Regions from separate parts of the Agarivorans sp. QJM3NY_25 genome, predicted to be linked through region 1. Evidence: predicted binding sites of a transcription regulator. Region 1 holds the regulator's gene; the other holds the start of a gene.

Region 1 (8,257 bases):
TTATTGGCTTCTAAATGCGGCAGCCAAGATCCTAATAAATCAGCGATTTGCTGGATGTACTGCTCTACAAGAGGCTGCTTGGCTAAATAATCTTTAACCGCTTGATCGAGACCGCATAAAGGTCGTAGTTCTTCTTGCCAGTGCGGGTTCGGTAAAAAGCGAGCATCAAATAGGTAATCGGCATCATTGGGTACGCCATTTTTAAAGCCAAAGGACTCAAACACCATAATTAATTGCTGCTGTTGTTCTCCGGTCACTCGCGATCGAATGAGCTGACTCAATTCATGTACGGATAAACGCGAGGTATCTATTCTTAGGTCAGCATTGCGAGAAATGGGGGCGAGCAGGGCGGTTTCAGATTCTATGGCCTTGGCTAGAGACATGTCGTTTTGACTCAGTGGATGAACCCGCCGAGTTTCACTGTAGCGGCGGATCAGCGCATCATCTTTCGCGTCGAGAAAAATACTTAATAGGTTAAGCTCAGAGCCTTCATCGCGAATTAGTTGACCGATGGGTGAGGGTTCATCAGGTAAATTTCGCACATCAATGCTAATGGCGACTTTGGTGTACTGTCTTTTTAGGTGTTCAATTAAAGGACGCCATAATACGACTGGTAAATTGTCGACACAGTAATAACCTAAATCTTCTAATACTCGTAGTGCGACCGTTTTACCTGAACCGGAGCGCCCGCTAACGATAATCAGTTCCATGATAACCCCTAATAACGATTAGAGTCTTAGGCTATCATGATCGTGTATAATTCGTCATCACTTTGTGCTGTACGAAGTTGTTTGCATATTTGCTTATCGTTAAGTTTTTCAGCAACTTGAGCGAGAGTATTTAGATGTTGTTGACATTGGTCTTCGGGAACCAGTAAGGCAAATATTAAATCAACGGCTTGATTGTCAATGGCGTCAAAGGAAATCGCCGGAGTACAGCGTAATAATACTGCGGTCGCATGGTATTGATTGCCTATTCTACCGTGAGGGATCGCGATGCCTTGGCCAATGCCAGTACTGCCCATGCGTTCACGATTTAATAAACTTTCAAATATACTTTTAGATGTGGTGTCGAGTTGCTTCGCAACTAGTTCACTGATCAATTCCAATGCTCGTTTTTTTGACGAACATTGGACTGCACTTTGGGTGCAGTCCAAGCTTAGTACTTTATCTATTTGCATTACTATGACTAATGTTTGGTGAGTTTTTCTTTATGCTTAATGACTTGGCGATCGAGCTTATCGATGAGGCTATCGATGGCCGCGTACATATCAGCGTGTTCTGAAGTGGCGAATAATTCACCACCATTTAGGTGTATAGTGGCTTCGGCAATCTGATTCAGTTTTTCGACATTGAGAATAACATGGACATTATTAATTTGGTCGAATCGTCGTTGTAGCTTAGTAAACTTAGTGTGGACATATTCTCTCAAAGACTCAGTGATTTCTACGTGGTGTCCAGTAAGGTTAATTTGCATAGATGTCGTCCCCTTTATAGTGGCCTTTAAATAAGGCTCTTACGTTGGTTAGAAGGTGGAATAGCCAATGACTCACGATATTTAGCTATCGTACGCCTAGCCACCTTGATGCCTTGATCTGCCAAAATATCAGCGATTTTACTATCGCTGAGTGGTTTACTGGTATTCTCGGCAGCAACCAGTTTCTTAATTAATGCACGAATGGCTGTTGAGGAGCATTCTCCTCCACCATCGGTAGCCACATGGCTAGAGAAAAAGTATTTGAGTTCGAAGATCCCGCGAGGGGTATGCATGAATTTTTGAGTCGTGACCCTAGAGATCGTGGATTCATGCATTTCAACCGCTTCGGCAACATCATTCAATACCATCGGTTTCATGGCTTCTTCACCATATTCAAAGAAAGCTTGTTGGTGATGCACGATGCAATTAGAGACTTTCAGTAGGGTTTCGTTACGGCTTTCAATACTCTTGATGAACCATTTTGCTTCTTGCAGATGGCTGCGAATAAACTGGGTATCGTTGGCGTTGGTCGAGGTTTTAGTCATCGATGCATAATGTGAATTGATGCGTAGTTTTGGCATCGCGTCAGGATTGAGTTCAACCACCCAGCGACCTTGACGTTTAATCACCGAGACATCGGGAATTACGTATTGGGCTTGATTTGGTTCGACGGCATTACCAGGTCTTGGCTCTAAGGTGTGAATCAGCCGCATCACTTCGCGTAGCTGCTCCTCTTTTAACTTGGTTTTACGGGCCAATAAACGAAAATCTCGATTTGCTAATACGTCAATATGATTCGATACGATGTCTTTCGCTTCATTCAGCCAAGGTGTTTGTTCGCTGAAACGACTTAATTGGATGAGTAAGCATTCCTGTAGAGAGCGGGCAGCAATACCAACTGGATCGAAGTGCTGAATACGTTTAAGTACTGCTTCAATTTCATCTAACTCGACATCTAAATCATTATTTTCAATCGAACGTAGTCCCTCAAGTAATTGCTCACAATCTTGGGTCAGGTAACCTGATTGGTCGACTGCGTCGATGATGGCGAGGGCGATAGCTTGGTCTATTTCACTAAAAGGCGTGAGGCGCATTTGCCAGAGCAAGTGATCTTGTAAGGAGTCAACGGTTTCACCTTGAAACAACATGTCGTTGTCATCACTGCTGCTACCGGATGAAGAGCTGGCAGGAGCCGAGCTCGCGCTGTAAATGTCATCCCAAGTTGAGTCAACCGGAAGATCGTCTGCGACGGTATCTTGACTAATCGCATCGCCAGTTTCCATCTGGCTGCTATCGATCTCCGTTTGGCTATTGTTTGCATCACTATTTTGCTCGCTGGCTGATTTAAATTCAGCCGAGTCTGCGTCATTTGCTTGCGCTTCATCTGCTTCTAGCAGAGGATTACTCTCCAAAGCTTCTTGGATTTCCTGCTGCAGATCCAGCGTCGAAAGCTGGAGTAAGCGTATGGCCTGTTGTAACTGGGGGGTCATGGTTAATTGCTGACCAAGACGCAACTGCAAAGATGCTTTCATTAATTACCGCTGTTCCTTCTTTTTATTATCGCGTTTGAGGACATACTTTAACTATAGCTTGAATTGTTCACCGAGATAAACTCGTTTCACATGCTCATTTTTAAGTATCTCCTCAGGTTTTCCTGAGGCTATCAGTTCGCCTTGGCTAACGATATAGGCGTGCTCACAAACATCTAGTGTTTCTCTTACATTGTGGTCGGTGATCAATACACCCAGACCGCGATCACGAAGATGTTCAATGATTTTTTTTATATCGATAACAGAAATAGGATCCACGCCTGCGAAGGGTTCGTCAAGCAAAATAAACTTAGGTGCGGCAGCTAGAGCGCGGGCAATTTCTACTCGGCGACGTTCACCGCCCGACAGACTCATGCCTAAATTCTTGCGAATATGACCAATATGAAACTCTTCAAGTAAGTCATCGAGCGCGCCCATTTGTTGTTGTTTATCGAGGTCTTTACGTGTTTCTAAGACCGCTAAAATATTCTTTTCTACCGAGAGGCGACGAAAGATAGATGCTTCTTGCGGTAGGTAACCTATGCCTTTGCGAGCCCGGGTATGCATGGCGGTACTTGACAGATCTTCGTTGTCAATTAGGATCCGCCCTTGGTCCCTTGGGACTAAACCAACCACCATATAAAAAGTGGTGGTTTTTCCAGCGCCATTGGGCCCTAATAAACCGACAATTTTTCCAGTTTCAACATTGAGACTCACGTTTTTAACGACCTTGCGCCCCTTGTAACTTTTGGCAAGGTTTTCTGCAATTAAGGTACTCATGGTTGAGGCGTGGCCTTGGGGGCAACTTTGTTGAGTTGTTGGGGTAAGAAAATGGTGGTCACCCGACTGTTTTGGTCGCCCTGAGCAACCATTTCTTGTTTGTTAATGCTGTATTTAATCATTTGACCTTTGACTAAGCTTTCTTCTTGCTTCAGCAGTGCATTGTTAGTAAGCGTAAGCGTTTGAGTCTTCAAATCGTAACGCACTTCGTTCGCCTCTGCTTCAATGGGCTTACCATTATCTAAGAGCTGATAGAAGGTGGCTGGTTTGCCTTTTGCTATCATCACTTCGCTGCCTTTTTGCTCACTTCCGATAACGCTCAGTTCTTCGGCGCGCATTTTTATCGAGCCTTGAGTCACGACGACATTATTATAAAAAGTGACGCGATTTTCTTTGATATTAACCTGTTGACGGTCGGCATCGACGACAATTTGTTTATTGAAGTCGTCTTCAAGCGCTTGAGCCCCCCAACTGATGAGTAACAGGCTTGCTAAAAAGGCTAATTTATTCTTGTGGATTGTGGTAAACCGCTTCGATATCATTTAATAAAGTCACTATTTCATTGGCTAAATCACCGTTCATTCCGCGTCCATATAATTCGTAGGATGGGCCATAAACGGTAACGAGTTTATCACTATGCATGGTTTCGTTTTGCAGGTCGATTTCCAAGCTGTCTGTAATTAAGTCACGAACGTATTTGCTGCGACTCAAGTTTTTAATTACTACATTGTCATTTAACATGACCGTGTGTTGCTGCTGTACTGTAGCTTGATCGGCCACGATTTGCCATACAGGTTGTTTGGGATCGGGATATACCAAGATTTTTGGTTGGCTGAAAGTGGTGTGCTTGAGTTGCTCAAAATACGCCATCTGTTCGGCATAAATACGATAGCGGGGCCTTCCCTGTTCGCCAAAACTAACACTGTATAGCTGTTCGGCAATAAAATTGGGTTTATTGATTTCGCGAGTTTCGGTCAGTTGTTGGGTATCTGACGGGCTGAGCTGCCAAAGCACCAAAGCCACCATAAATAAAACCGCAAAAAACCAAGTGGGTTTATTCATATACTCATGCCCTGAGCATTTTGTAGCTGTCCTTGTGCCTGAAGAATTAAATCGCATAATTCCCGCACTGCACCATAACCCCCAGCGGTTTTAGTCACTAATTTGGCAGCTTGTTTACATAATGGATGGGCGTCATATACAGCAACCCCTAAGGCACAGGCATTCATGACTGGAACATCGACCACGTCATCGCCGATATAGGCACAGTATTCGGGGCTTAAGCTTAGCTTTTGTTGTAATTGTCGATAGGCTTGCATTTTATCTTGCTGGCCCTGAAATATATGCTGCACACCTAAAGCTTGCATGCGGGTGCTGACTAAATTTGATTGGCGGCCGGTAATAATCGCAACCTCAATACCTGCATTGAGTAATGCTTTAATACCAAAGCCATCATGGGTGTGAAAGGCCTTTAATTCTTCGCCATCATTACCGAGGTAGATCCGACCATCGGAGAATACGCCATCGACATCACAAATGAGCAATTTTATATTTCTGGCTAAACTGTAGTTTTGCTGGGTGACCGCACCGTAGGGCGTTTCAACACTCACTAATAGACTCCTGCTTGCAGTAAGGTGTGCATATTAAAAGCGCCAATTACGGTTTGTTGATGGAGCACAAATAGACCGTTAATTGAGTCTTTCTTCATCAGTTTAAGCGCATCAAAGGCTAACCAATCATCTTCTATTACTTTAGGGTTGTGTGTCATCACTTGACCAATTGGCGTTTCATGAATATCGATACGCTGATCTAGGATCCTGCGTAAATCTCCATCGGTAAAAATTCCGACTAAATGTTGCTGCTGATTGACGACGCCAACCATACCTAAACCTTTGGCGGTAATTTCAAATAGTGCTTCTCGAATAGTTTGTTCGACTACAACTAAAGGAATTTGTTCCCCGCTGAGCATAATGTCGTGAACACTCAATAGCAGTTTTTTGCCTAAACTGCCACCCGGATGAGATAGTGCAAAATCATCGGCAGTGAAGCCTCGAGCTTGGAGTAGCGCCACGGCTAAAGCATCTCCCATGACGAGCGTAGCGGTAGAGCTAGCGGTTGGCGCTAAGCCGAGAGGGCACGCTTCACGGGGAACGGCAACACACAGGTGGTAGTCGGCCAATTTTGCCATACTTGAGAGAGGGTTACTGGTGAGTGCAATTGAGCGTACACCGATACGGTTGAACACCGGGTATAAGGAGAGGATCTCTTCTGACTCTCCAGAATTTGAGAGCGCAATAACAATATCATCGGCGGATATCATGCCCAAATCACCATGACAGGCTTCGCCAGGGTGCACAAAAAAAGCTGGGGTCCCGGTCGACGCTAAAGTCGCGGCTATTTTATTGGCAATATGACCCGACTTCCCCATCCCGGTAAGGATGACCTTACCTTTACCCGCTAAGATTAACTCACAGGCTGCACTAAAATCTTGGTTTAAGTATTGGTGCAGATTTTCGATGCCCAAAGCTTCGATTTCTAAAACCTGTTTAGCGGTGGCGATATAATCAATTGACACTCAATTTCCCTCAAATAATGCTGAATAAAAATAGTCGCTTAAGCCGAGAATAATAACAGTTGATAGGCAACAAAGCTGCAGCATAATATTGCGCCTTCCCAACGTGATATTTTGCGACTTCTGCCAAAGAAGCTCATTGACATCACAAACAGTAATAAGGTTACCCCCATCATGACATAGAAGTCACGTTCGGCAGCAAGGGCGTCAATTGGACCGGGGGCGAGCATTGCGGGGACCGCTAATACGGCTAAAATATTGAATAGGTTTGAGCCGATAATATTACCCAGAACCAGGTCATCTTCTTTCTTGATGACCCCTGCGATACAAGCAGCTAGTTCTGGCAGACTGGTGCCGATGGCGATGATGGTCAAGCCGATCACTAAATCACTGATCCCAAAATAGCGCGCGATTTCTGAGGCTGAACCGACTAATATGTCAGCACTTATCGGCAATAATACTAAACCAACCGCAAGCCACAACAAAGCTTTGCTGGTTGCTACATCTTTGGGGACTTCCGAAGCGGCTTCTTCCATCATTGGATCTAGTTTGGCGTTGTTACGTTGACGTAGCGAGCCGATGATGAGAAAGGCCATCATGGTTACAAATATCGTCAATAATAAGGTACCTTCTATATATCCAAGATGTTGGTCATGTAATATCCAACCAGCAAATGCCGTGGCGGCTAACACCATCGGTAATTCTCTAAATAACGTTGATGATGAAACGAATAAAGGTTTGAATAAGGCGGTCACGCCGAGAACTAAAGTGATATTGGTAATGTTGGAGCCGATTACATTTCCCACTGCGGTATTCATTTTGCCTTCTAAGGCGGCGGTTGCTGAAACCATAACTTCTGGGGCAGAGGAGCCCAAGGCGACGATGGTTAGGCCAATAATCATCGGCGGTAAACCAAAATTGTTAGCAATAGCGGCAGCGCCAAAAACAAAACGATCAGCACTCCAAACTAAGAGCGCTAAACCAACAACTAATAATAAACATTCAACGAACATGGGTTTCCTTGGATCAACAAATATCAGTGATGCGGACAAAATAGCAAGCATTGTCAACATTTTCCTGACAAAAGGGAAGAGTTTAACCTTGAGTGTCATCAATTATCTCAATAATATGGCAGCCTTGAACAGTCAAGATTGCTGATGGAGTGGCTAAAAATTTGATTGAAGTAAAACAATTAGCATTTCAGCGCGGTGACAAAGTTATCTTTGAAGGCCTCGATTTGCGTATTCAGCGCGGTAAAATTACCGCAATTATGGGGCCTAGCGGGATCGGTAAAACGACCTTACTTAAACTGATTGCTGGGCAGCTAAAGCCGCAGTCGGGTGAAGTGCTGATCGACCAGCAAAATGTGCATCAGCTGAAACGTCGCGAATTATTCAAGTTACGTAAACGGATCGGCATGTTATTTCAAAGTGGTGCTTTGTTTAGTGATCTTAATGTTTTTGAGAATGTCGCGTTTCCCTTACGAGAACATACTCAGTTACCGGAAGTGGTATTGCGAAACTTGGTGTTGATGAAGTTACAAACCGTGGGTCTACGTGGCACCGCGCAGCTGATGCCGAGTGATTTGTCGGGCGGAATGGCGCGTCGAGTGGCGCTAGCAAGAGCGATTGCCTTGGAGCCCGAGCTAATTCTTTACGATGAGCCCTTTGTTGGTCAGGACCCCATCTCAATGGGGGTATTGATTAAATTGATCCAAGGCTTGAACCAAAGTTTACAATTGACCTCGGTGATAGTTTCTCATGATGTGAGTGAAGTTCTTAGTATCGCTGATTACGTGTTTGTAATTGATGGCCATAGCGTATTAGCCCAAGGTAGCGTCGAAGCAATTGCGTCAAATCCGAATCCGCGTTTGGCGCAATTTCTCAATGGTCAAGCCGAT
Region 2 (8,257 bases), 510 kb from region 1:
ATGTTCACCTTAAGTTGTAGTTTCTCGCCATCGCGCAAAATAGTTAACTTAGTTTTATCACCAATGGCTTTCGAACCAATTTGACTGCGAAGTTGTCCGGTGGAACCAGTGGTTTTGCCATCAACGGCAATAATCACATCTCCCGCTTTAATCCCGGCCTTCTTCGCTGGAGAATCTTCTAATACACTGGTAACCAGCACTCCTTTTTGACCATTTTCTAGCTCAAAGGCCTTTCTTAAATCAGCATTAATATCTTGAATGCCGACCCCAATTTGACCTCGCTTCACTTCACCATGGTCAATGATTTGCTCCATGCTCGCCTTGGCCATGTTAATCGGGATCGCAAAGCCAATCCCCACGTTACCGCCCGAAGGCGCAATAATTGCGGTATTAATGCCCACCAGCTCGCCGGCTAAGTTAACTAAGGCTCCCCCTGAGTTACCGGGGTTAATCGAAGCGTCGGTCTGAATAAAGTTTTCGTAACCTTCAATGCCCAAACCACTGCGACCCAAGGCGCTCACCACCCCAGTGGTCACCGTTTGGCCTAAACCAAAAGGATTACCAATGGCCACCACAAAGTCACCTACTTCCAATTCACTGGAATCGGCTAATTTGACTTCGACCAAATCATCGGCTTCGATTTTTAAAATTGCAATATCTAACTCAGCATCCTGTCCCAGAACCTTCGCTTGAAAGCTTCTACCATCGGCCAAGGAGACCTGTACTTCATCGGAGCCCTTAATCACATGGTAGTTGGTCATCACCAAGCCTTCATCGGCGTTAATAATCACCCCCGAGCCAGCACTTTGTTGGCGCTTTTGTGGTTGTTGCTGCGGTTGCTGTTGTTGCTCTGGAATATTAAAGAAATGCCTAAAAAACGGGTCGTTAAGTAGTGGGTTATTACGGTATTGCTGAGTTGAAAAAGTGGCGATATTAACCACTGCAGGATGAACTTTCTTAATCATCGGCGCCAATGAAGGGAATGGCTTACCTTCAGTGGTTACATTGGGAATTGCCGCGTAGGCTTGGGTGCCGCCTAGCGTGAACAACAATAAAACGAGTATAGAAATTTTACGATACATCTTTTCCTCCACACCTTTTACTTTGACTAACTTAAAATTAACGGTTGTGCCTTTTCAGGACGACATTGAAGTAATTCCACCCTTAGCTTTTATGCGCATAGGGGGTCTTACAAAACACCATTTTCATGCTGCAACAATGACTTCCATTTCGGCATCATCCGCTAAAGACAAAGTGTGTTGGAAAAACCAAACAATTGTCAGCTTGATGATACTGCTGCTTTAACTTCCTTCGTTTACTCCTTCCTTATCGCCAATGAGCAGAACGCAACTACCCAAGGGATTCGCTGAACACGACTGCACAGCACTCATCGGCAAACAATGACTAACTCGATAATCAGGTCCAAGATGAGACTAACCAGTCCCAGCTGATGAACCAAAGCATCGCCTTGGGCGATCTTAGATTATCGATTCAGGCATCGCCAGCAAACTCATCGCATGCACGGCTTCGCTTGATCGTTTAAGTCTGAAACATCAATAATATTTGCAAACTTGAAGTCCATTTATCTCTCTCCAGTCGCCAAGCAATAAGCGCTAACCACCAAAGAAAAACCAACCCGAAGAACAAGCTACCCGATTTTTGAAGATGAGGTCAACAAATTATTTTTCAATAGCTTGTTGATTAAATACATTTAAAAAGTTTATTTAAATGCGCCTAAATTCCCCTAAAAAGCACCGCAGGAGAAGATTTTCGAGGCTCACAACGCGCCCATTCAACATCATTTATCGACTCAGAAGTACATTTTTAGCGACCAATTCGCAGCACAGAGAGCGCCTTAAATTGGGGAGAAAATGTGATCTACGCATAGTTTTCGTGCAAATTTATATCACTAAATTCAACAAAACCTAGCCTAACTTTAATTTTTTGTTTCACGCAAACGCTTAATGTTAAAGAAAAAGTTAAAGACATCTCAGTTTCTCCCTGTAATAACCTGACCACTTGGCCAATTTATTGCTAACTCTACAGACTTGACCACACAGTCAGTTTTAATTTTGGTTCGTTATTTAAGTAAAGGAATACACAATGAAAAAACAAATAGCCTTGGCAAGCATTGCCTTGTCTGGATTATTCTCAGCGACTCAGGCCTCAGCAGAAATGCAATGGAGTACCTTTAGTTTGAGTTACCTGTATGGTACTGAATATGAGTTTACCCCCAACGGTAAAATGCAGGTGATGACGGTTGAGCATGCCAGTGGCCATAGTTGGGGAGATAATTTCTTCTTCGTTGACAGAAGCATGCCAAAGGACGGCGATGCCAGCTTTTACGGTGAGCTCTCCCCTCGCCTAAGTTTCAACAAACTCACCGACAGCACATTTTCGCTCGGACCAATTAAAGATGTACTCTTCGCCAGCACCTGGGAAATGGGCGACGGCTTTAATAACTATTTATATGGTGTGGGAGTGGATATCGCCGTGCCTGGTTTCCAATACTTTAATGTGAATGTTTATCAGGTGAACAACGACATCAGCGCCAACGATGAACAGCTCACCATCACTTGGGGGGCACCATTTAGTATTGGTTCACAAGACTTCCTGATTGATGGTTTTATGGATTGGTCTTCGGCCAGCGAAACCAACAAGTCAGAAATGAACTTAACCCCCCAAATTAAATGGAATGCAGGCAAGAACTTAGGCTTCAGCTCACCACTTTATGTCGGTATCGAATATGCTTATTGGAACAATAAATACGGAACCGATGTTGACGAACGAGTGGCTTCCCTATTGGTGAAATGGCACTTCTAGTCGGCTGGAAAGAGGGTGAGTGTTTGCTCACCCTTACTTCAACTAAATCCCTGCCTGGCAACGCTCACGCATATTTTAGTAAGATTTATAGGGTAAGAATTTTCCCGACAGGATCACTTTTACCCGATCCCCCTTCTCATCTGACTCCCTACTGATATCCATTGAAAAATCGATAGCACTCATGATGCCATCACCAAATTCTTCATGGATCAGCTCCTTAATGGTCGTTCCATACACGTTCACCACTTCATACCAGCGGTAAATCAGTGGATCGCTGGGGATCGCCGTTGGCAACGAGCCTTTATAGGGGGCAATTTGCAACCAGGCCACCGCTTCGTCGGGCAAGTCACAGCGCTCACCGATAAGCTCGGCCTGACGTTTATTTAAGGTCATTTGCCCCAGACAGGCGGCGGTGGTCCACTCCTTAGACAAGCCAATGGCCTGTGCCAGCTCGGCCCACTTGAGTCCCTTGGCAACTTTCGCCGCCATAATAAGTTGGCTTACTTGTTCTCTATTGGTAATCATTGCAGCATCCTTTCTGATTAAATGATAAGGGTCGATTTAAGGCGGACTCACGGGTGGACAAACCAGACGTTTTTGGATCCAGCCCCTTATTTGCGCCTGAACGAGACAAATCCCCCTTTAGCTGGTATTTGCTCCCGAACCAGCAACATGGGCTGCCGCCTTGCTGAAATCACAGCCAAACGCGCCCTCCCCCCGGCAAAACAAGCCGAGGGCTTTAACTAGTGTCCAGTTGCGTGAGTAAAAAAATTACCAGCATCGCCAACATTGCGGCGATCCCCTGCCATAGCGCCAGCGGATTACGCTCGGCCAGCGGCGCTCGGCTCTGGTTTAAAAACTGGCGGTTTGGCCGGCGTAGATCGGCCAGAAATTCGCTAATTTCTGAGTAACGTTTATCTGGATTCAGCTGCAGGGCCTTGGCTAGGGCATCGTCGATCCATGCGGGGATCTCGCGGTCTTTGTCTAACACCGATTGGTAATGCAAACGCTGCTGCGCGGCAGAGCTTTTCGCTCTCGCCACCTTGGCTGCGTAGGGGTAACGCCCCGACAACATATGGTAGGCAATCACCGCCAGAGAAAACTGCTCGGAACGGATGCTCCCCGGCTCACCTAAAAAATACTCCGGCGCAGCGTATAATGCGGTCCCAAGCAAACAGGAGGATTCCCCCTCACTGCTCGTTTCGGCTAAACCCGCCGCCCACACCGAGCCAAAATCAATGATCTTTAAGGTACCGGTGGCATCAATCATGATGTTGTCGGGCTTTAGATCCTGATGCAACATATCCATACGATGAAAGGCGCGTAAACCCCTGGCAATTTGCTCCACCATGCCCCTTACCGTGCCGAGCTCGGCCTTGGGATGATCGGTGATCCATTGCGCTAAGCTTTGTCCTTCGATGTATTCAAATACACTATAAAAATATTGGCGCGGACGCGTTTGCGACGCCGCCTTCACAACATAGGCACTGTTGATCCGGCGAGCGATCCATTCTTCGCTCACAAAACGCTCCAAATAAGCGGGGTCGGCACGCATCTCAATCGACGGCGTTTTTAAGATAACTTGGCTGAGCGTTTGCTCATCTATGGCCAAATACACATGGCTGCGGGGACTCGCGTGTAATTGACGAACAATACGATATCCGTCAAATGAGCAGCCAGCACTTAAGTCGGGTGGAAAAGGGCGTGAACCCAGGGTTTCCAGTAAGGGATGCGCCAAGGGCTTTGGCAGCTGTTCAACCCGAACAATTTGCAGGCTCAGGTTGTCATCACTCCCCGCTTGATAGGCCTGCTCGACAATCTGTGTTGCGGCGGCCTGTAAGTCGGTTGCATGCTGGGTAAGCGCCTGTTCAAGCACCGCGGCGGTAATAAATTCATAGACACCATCGGTGGCCAGAATAAACACGTCAGCGGCCTGTACCCGCAGCGACTGGTAGTCGAACGGGCAGTGAGCCTCAATGCCCAGGGCACGACTTAAGTGACTCTGCTGCTCAGAAACCCACAAGCGATGGTCGTGGGTGAGCTGTTCCAAGCCATGCTGATTCAAACGATATACCCGGGTATCCCCCACATGAAACACATGGGCAACATCACCTTTCACAACCAAGGCACTGCAAGTGCATACGTAGCCCTTGTCTTTGTCGTAACGGTAAGGGCTGTGTTGCGTTTGACTAAACAACCAGGCGTTGCTGGCAGCGAGTACCCGCTCTACCGAATGTTGAACCGACCAGAGTTCTGAGGTGCAATAATAGTCATCTAAAAAACTATTCACCGTGGTCTCGCTGGCAATATGACTAAGCAGGCTGGAGCTGATCCCATCGGCCATCACCACCGCCACGCCTTTGGAGGCAAGCAACGAGTCGCGCGGGATCAAGCTGCCATGGCAGTCCTGATTCAGCGGCTTGCGCCCCTTATCAGAATAGCTGCCAATGCTCACTTGCAATACGCTGGTCATCGTCGCGTCAACCTTGCTTAAGCATTCACTGAAGCGCTGGCTTTTTCCGCGGTGACACGAGGTGCCTTCGCCAGCTGGCGTTTAGGTGCGGTTCTCACGTGGGTGGTATACAGGGTTAAGCCGGTAAAGGCCAAGCCGCCGACCAGGTTACCCAACGCCGTTGGAATTTCATTCCAAAGGAAATAGTCCATGATCGAGAAGTCTCCCCCCATAATTAAGCCAAAGGGGAATAAAAACATGTTCACCACCGAGTGCTCAAAGCCCATATAGAAGAATAAAAAGATAGGCATCCACATTGCTATCACCTTCCCGCTCACCGAGGTAGAGATCATCGCGCCAACAACCCCCATTGAGACCATCCAGTTACATAGCATGCCGCGTACAAAAATAGTAAACCAGCCCGCAACCCCATGCTCTGCATACCCCAGGGTACGTGCTTCACCAATGCTGGCCGCCTTTGCCCCCACCGCACCAGCTTCAACATTAAAGCCGTAAGTAAAAATAAAGGCCATCATCACCGCCACGCTCAACGCGCCGCCAAAATTACCCAAAAACACTAAACCCCAGTTGCGGAGTAAACCCTGCACATCAACCCCGGGGCGTTTGTCGAGCAAGGCCAGCGGTACCAGTACAAACACCCCGGTGAGCAAATCAAAGCCCATGAGGTAGAGCATACAAAAACCCACGGGGAACAAAATGGCCCCCAGTAAGAAGTGTCCGGTATTCACCGCGATGGTAATCGCAAAAATAGCAGCCAGCGCTAAAATAGCCCCCGCCATAAATGCACGAATCACAGTATCGCGAGTGGACATAAATACTTTAGATTCACCCGCGTCGACCATTTTGCTAACAAATTCTGAAGGAATTAAATAAGACATAACTTTCCCTTTATGACTAATTGAATAAAATTTCTGATGGCTCATAAGACCAACGACCCACCTTTACAAAGCAGTATCAAGGATCACTGCAACGGGTTGATGCGATCTTTGCTTGCGCAACATAATCTCTATAGCAATTGCTGAGCCAAGCAGAACCAATCTCCAGCAAATTGATAACAAATCAGTAACAGTAAGCTATCGAGCAACGTTTAAGTCCAGGAATCACCAGCAACAGCCAAGATAAAACGCACCAATATATAGCCTAAGTTATTCAATTTAATGAAAAATACTACTTTATAGGTAGTTTTCAGTGCGGCGTGTACCTTTCTCACCAACAGGCTCGTTCAAGGCAGAACTGCGGTTTAAAGACCTCTTAGTATTGCGGAAGTGTTACGGCAGTCCTCAGCAACATCCATCTGCAGGGATGCGCAAGGAACACCGATTTTGAAGATAGCTTCGAGACGAAATAAAAGCAGTTTCATCACTATCAGGTATCTGCTTGGTCAGGAAAGCAAATACCTGAGAGCTAAACAGCAGTTAAGCTTTGGGGAGGTGGGCTTTGATAATTTGATAAAGCTCGGGACGATACTCTGCGATCTCATCCGGACTTAAGCCTTCCAAGGAATGCGGATACTTCAACCACTGGCTGGTTTCATGTAAGAAGTAATCGGGCACCCGCTCGGTTTTATTGCGTTCCGGTTTAAAATAAGGCACGGCCACGCGAATATCGCTGGGCGTGTTCAGCCGCGCCAAACGCGTTAATTCGCTGATAATTGCATCGATGGAACGTCCGGTATCAAACACATCATCAACAATCAATAAGCGGTCATGCTGCTGCACATGTTTCACCAGATAGTTTAGGCCAAACACCTTGACCTCTTTGGCCTGATTATCAATCGCCGCAGCATAAGAAGCGGTGCGGATGGCAATATTGTCGCTAGTGATACCGTGATAAGCCAAAAACTCCTGTACCGCAATACCAATCGGTGCCCCGCCGCGCCATACCGCAATAATAAAGCTGGGACGAAAGCCACTGCTCAGCACTTGCTCAGCCAAACGGAATGAGTCTTCTAAAAGATCTTGGCCGCTAATATAGAGTTTTTCACTCATTTCCATGTATCCTATTAAAAAGCTGACCTCAGGGTCAAAGTTGTAGTATAAAACTAGCATTAATCAGCCCGCTTATTCAAGGATACTAAGATGCCATTGAACCAGCCCACAGACCAGCTGCAAAAACATTATTTAGATGAAGATACGCTGATCCAAGACTCTTTCCGACTCGGCGTTAAAATATTTGAAAGCGGATTCCGTCCAAGCTTTATTGTCGGGCTTTGGCGTGGCGGCAGCGCAGTGGGGATTTACGTGCAAGAGTGTTTGCAAACCCTTGGTTTAGTCACCGATCACATCTCGGTACGTACCTCTTATCAGGGCCAAGCCAATTATCAGCAAATCTTAGAGCAACCAGACTCGATTCGGGTGCACGGTATTCAATACCTCCTGGAAAACCTCAATGTTGATGATAGTCTGCTTATTGTCGACGATGTGTTTAGCAGTGGTCATAACGTTGTGGCGGTGATTAATCGGCTGCAAAGTAAACTAAAACGCAACATGCCAACGCAAGTGAAAGTTGCCACCCTTTGGGAGCGTCCTAAGTTTAACCAAACCCAACTAAAACCCGACTTTTGTCTGCATCAAACCGAGCAGTGGCTGGTATTTCCCTACGAACTCACCGGACTAAGCCCCGCAGAAATCGCCGAACACAAACCCTTTGTCGCCCCGCTAATCAAAACCGAACAAACAAAATAAGCGAACTACTGCTCCTCAGCCCCACTCCCAGACACAAAAAAGCGGCTCATCGGCCGCTTTATCTTTATTAAGACTCACCGCTTAGTGCTGATATTCATAAGCTCCGGTGTTAAAAGCGGCCCCACTCGGCCGTGGATTGCCATCGAGGTCCTCTGCGACAGCCGCTAGTACTGCTGATTGGCTTTTCTAAAATGACCTTGATAGTCGAAGATGCGATGCTCAATTCGCCAATAGTGTTTTTGTTGTTTGGCGATCACAAAATCGGGGGCCACCAAGT

What was found. Region 1 encodes sigma-54, which starts transcription at its own class of promoters, with help from an activator protein. Its sites were predicted from a motif close to GTTGGCACGNNNNTNGNNT; they were not measured.
Region 2: ACRRSW_RS16720 (formate/nitrite transporter family protein) is a predicted target of sigma-54. The motif match lies at 6,306-6,324, and genes of this name have one in related genera.

Annotation. Positions count from the first base shown of each region.
Region 1 is NZ_CP194041.2:4,149,601-4,157,857, reverse strand. Features, by position in the region: gene rapZ (RNase adapter RapZ) at 1-710, opposite strand, end outside; gene ptsN (PTS IIA-like nitrogen regulatory protein PtsN) at 737-1,180, opposite strand; gene hpf (ribosome hibernation promoting factor) at 1,189-1,476, opposite strand; gene ACRRSW_RS18935 (RNA polymerase factor sigma-54) at 1,503-3,008, opposite strand; gene lptB (LPS export ABC transporter ATP-binding protein) at 3,060-3,785, opposite strand; gene lptA (lipopolysaccharide transport periplasmic protein LptA) at 3,782-4,327, opposite strand; gene lptC (LPS export ABC transporter periplasmic protein LptC) at 4,290-4,847, opposite strand; gene kdsC (3-deoxy-manno-octulosonate-8-phosphatase KdsC) at 4,844-5,395, opposite strand; gene ACRRSW_RS18910 (KpsF/GutQ family sugar-phosphate isomerase) at 5,395-6,360, opposite strand; gene ACRRSW_RS18905 (calcium/sodium antiporter) at 6,399-7,370, opposite strand; gene ACRRSW_RS18900 (ATP-binding cassette domain-containing protein) at 7,520-8,257, shown strand, end outside.
Region 2 is NZ_CP194041.2:3,638,226-3,646,482, forward strand. Features, by position in the region: gene ACRRSW_RS16700 (Do family serine endopeptidase) at 1-1,082, opposite strand, end outside; gene ACRRSW_RS16705 (DUF5020 family protein) at 2,104-2,823, shown strand; gene cynS (cyanase) at 2,899-3,348, opposite strand; gene ACRRSW_RS16715 (protein kinase domain-containing protein) at 3,563-5,296, opposite strand; gene ACRRSW_RS16720 (formate/nitrite transporter family protein) at 5,314-6,174, opposite strand; gene ACRRSW_RS16725 (phosphoribosyltransferase) at 6,712-7,284, opposite strand; gene ACRRSW_RS16730 (phosphoribosyltransferase) at 7,375-7,980, shown strand; gene ACRRSW_RS16735 (DEAD/DEAH box helicase family protein) at 8,145-8,257, opposite strand, start outside.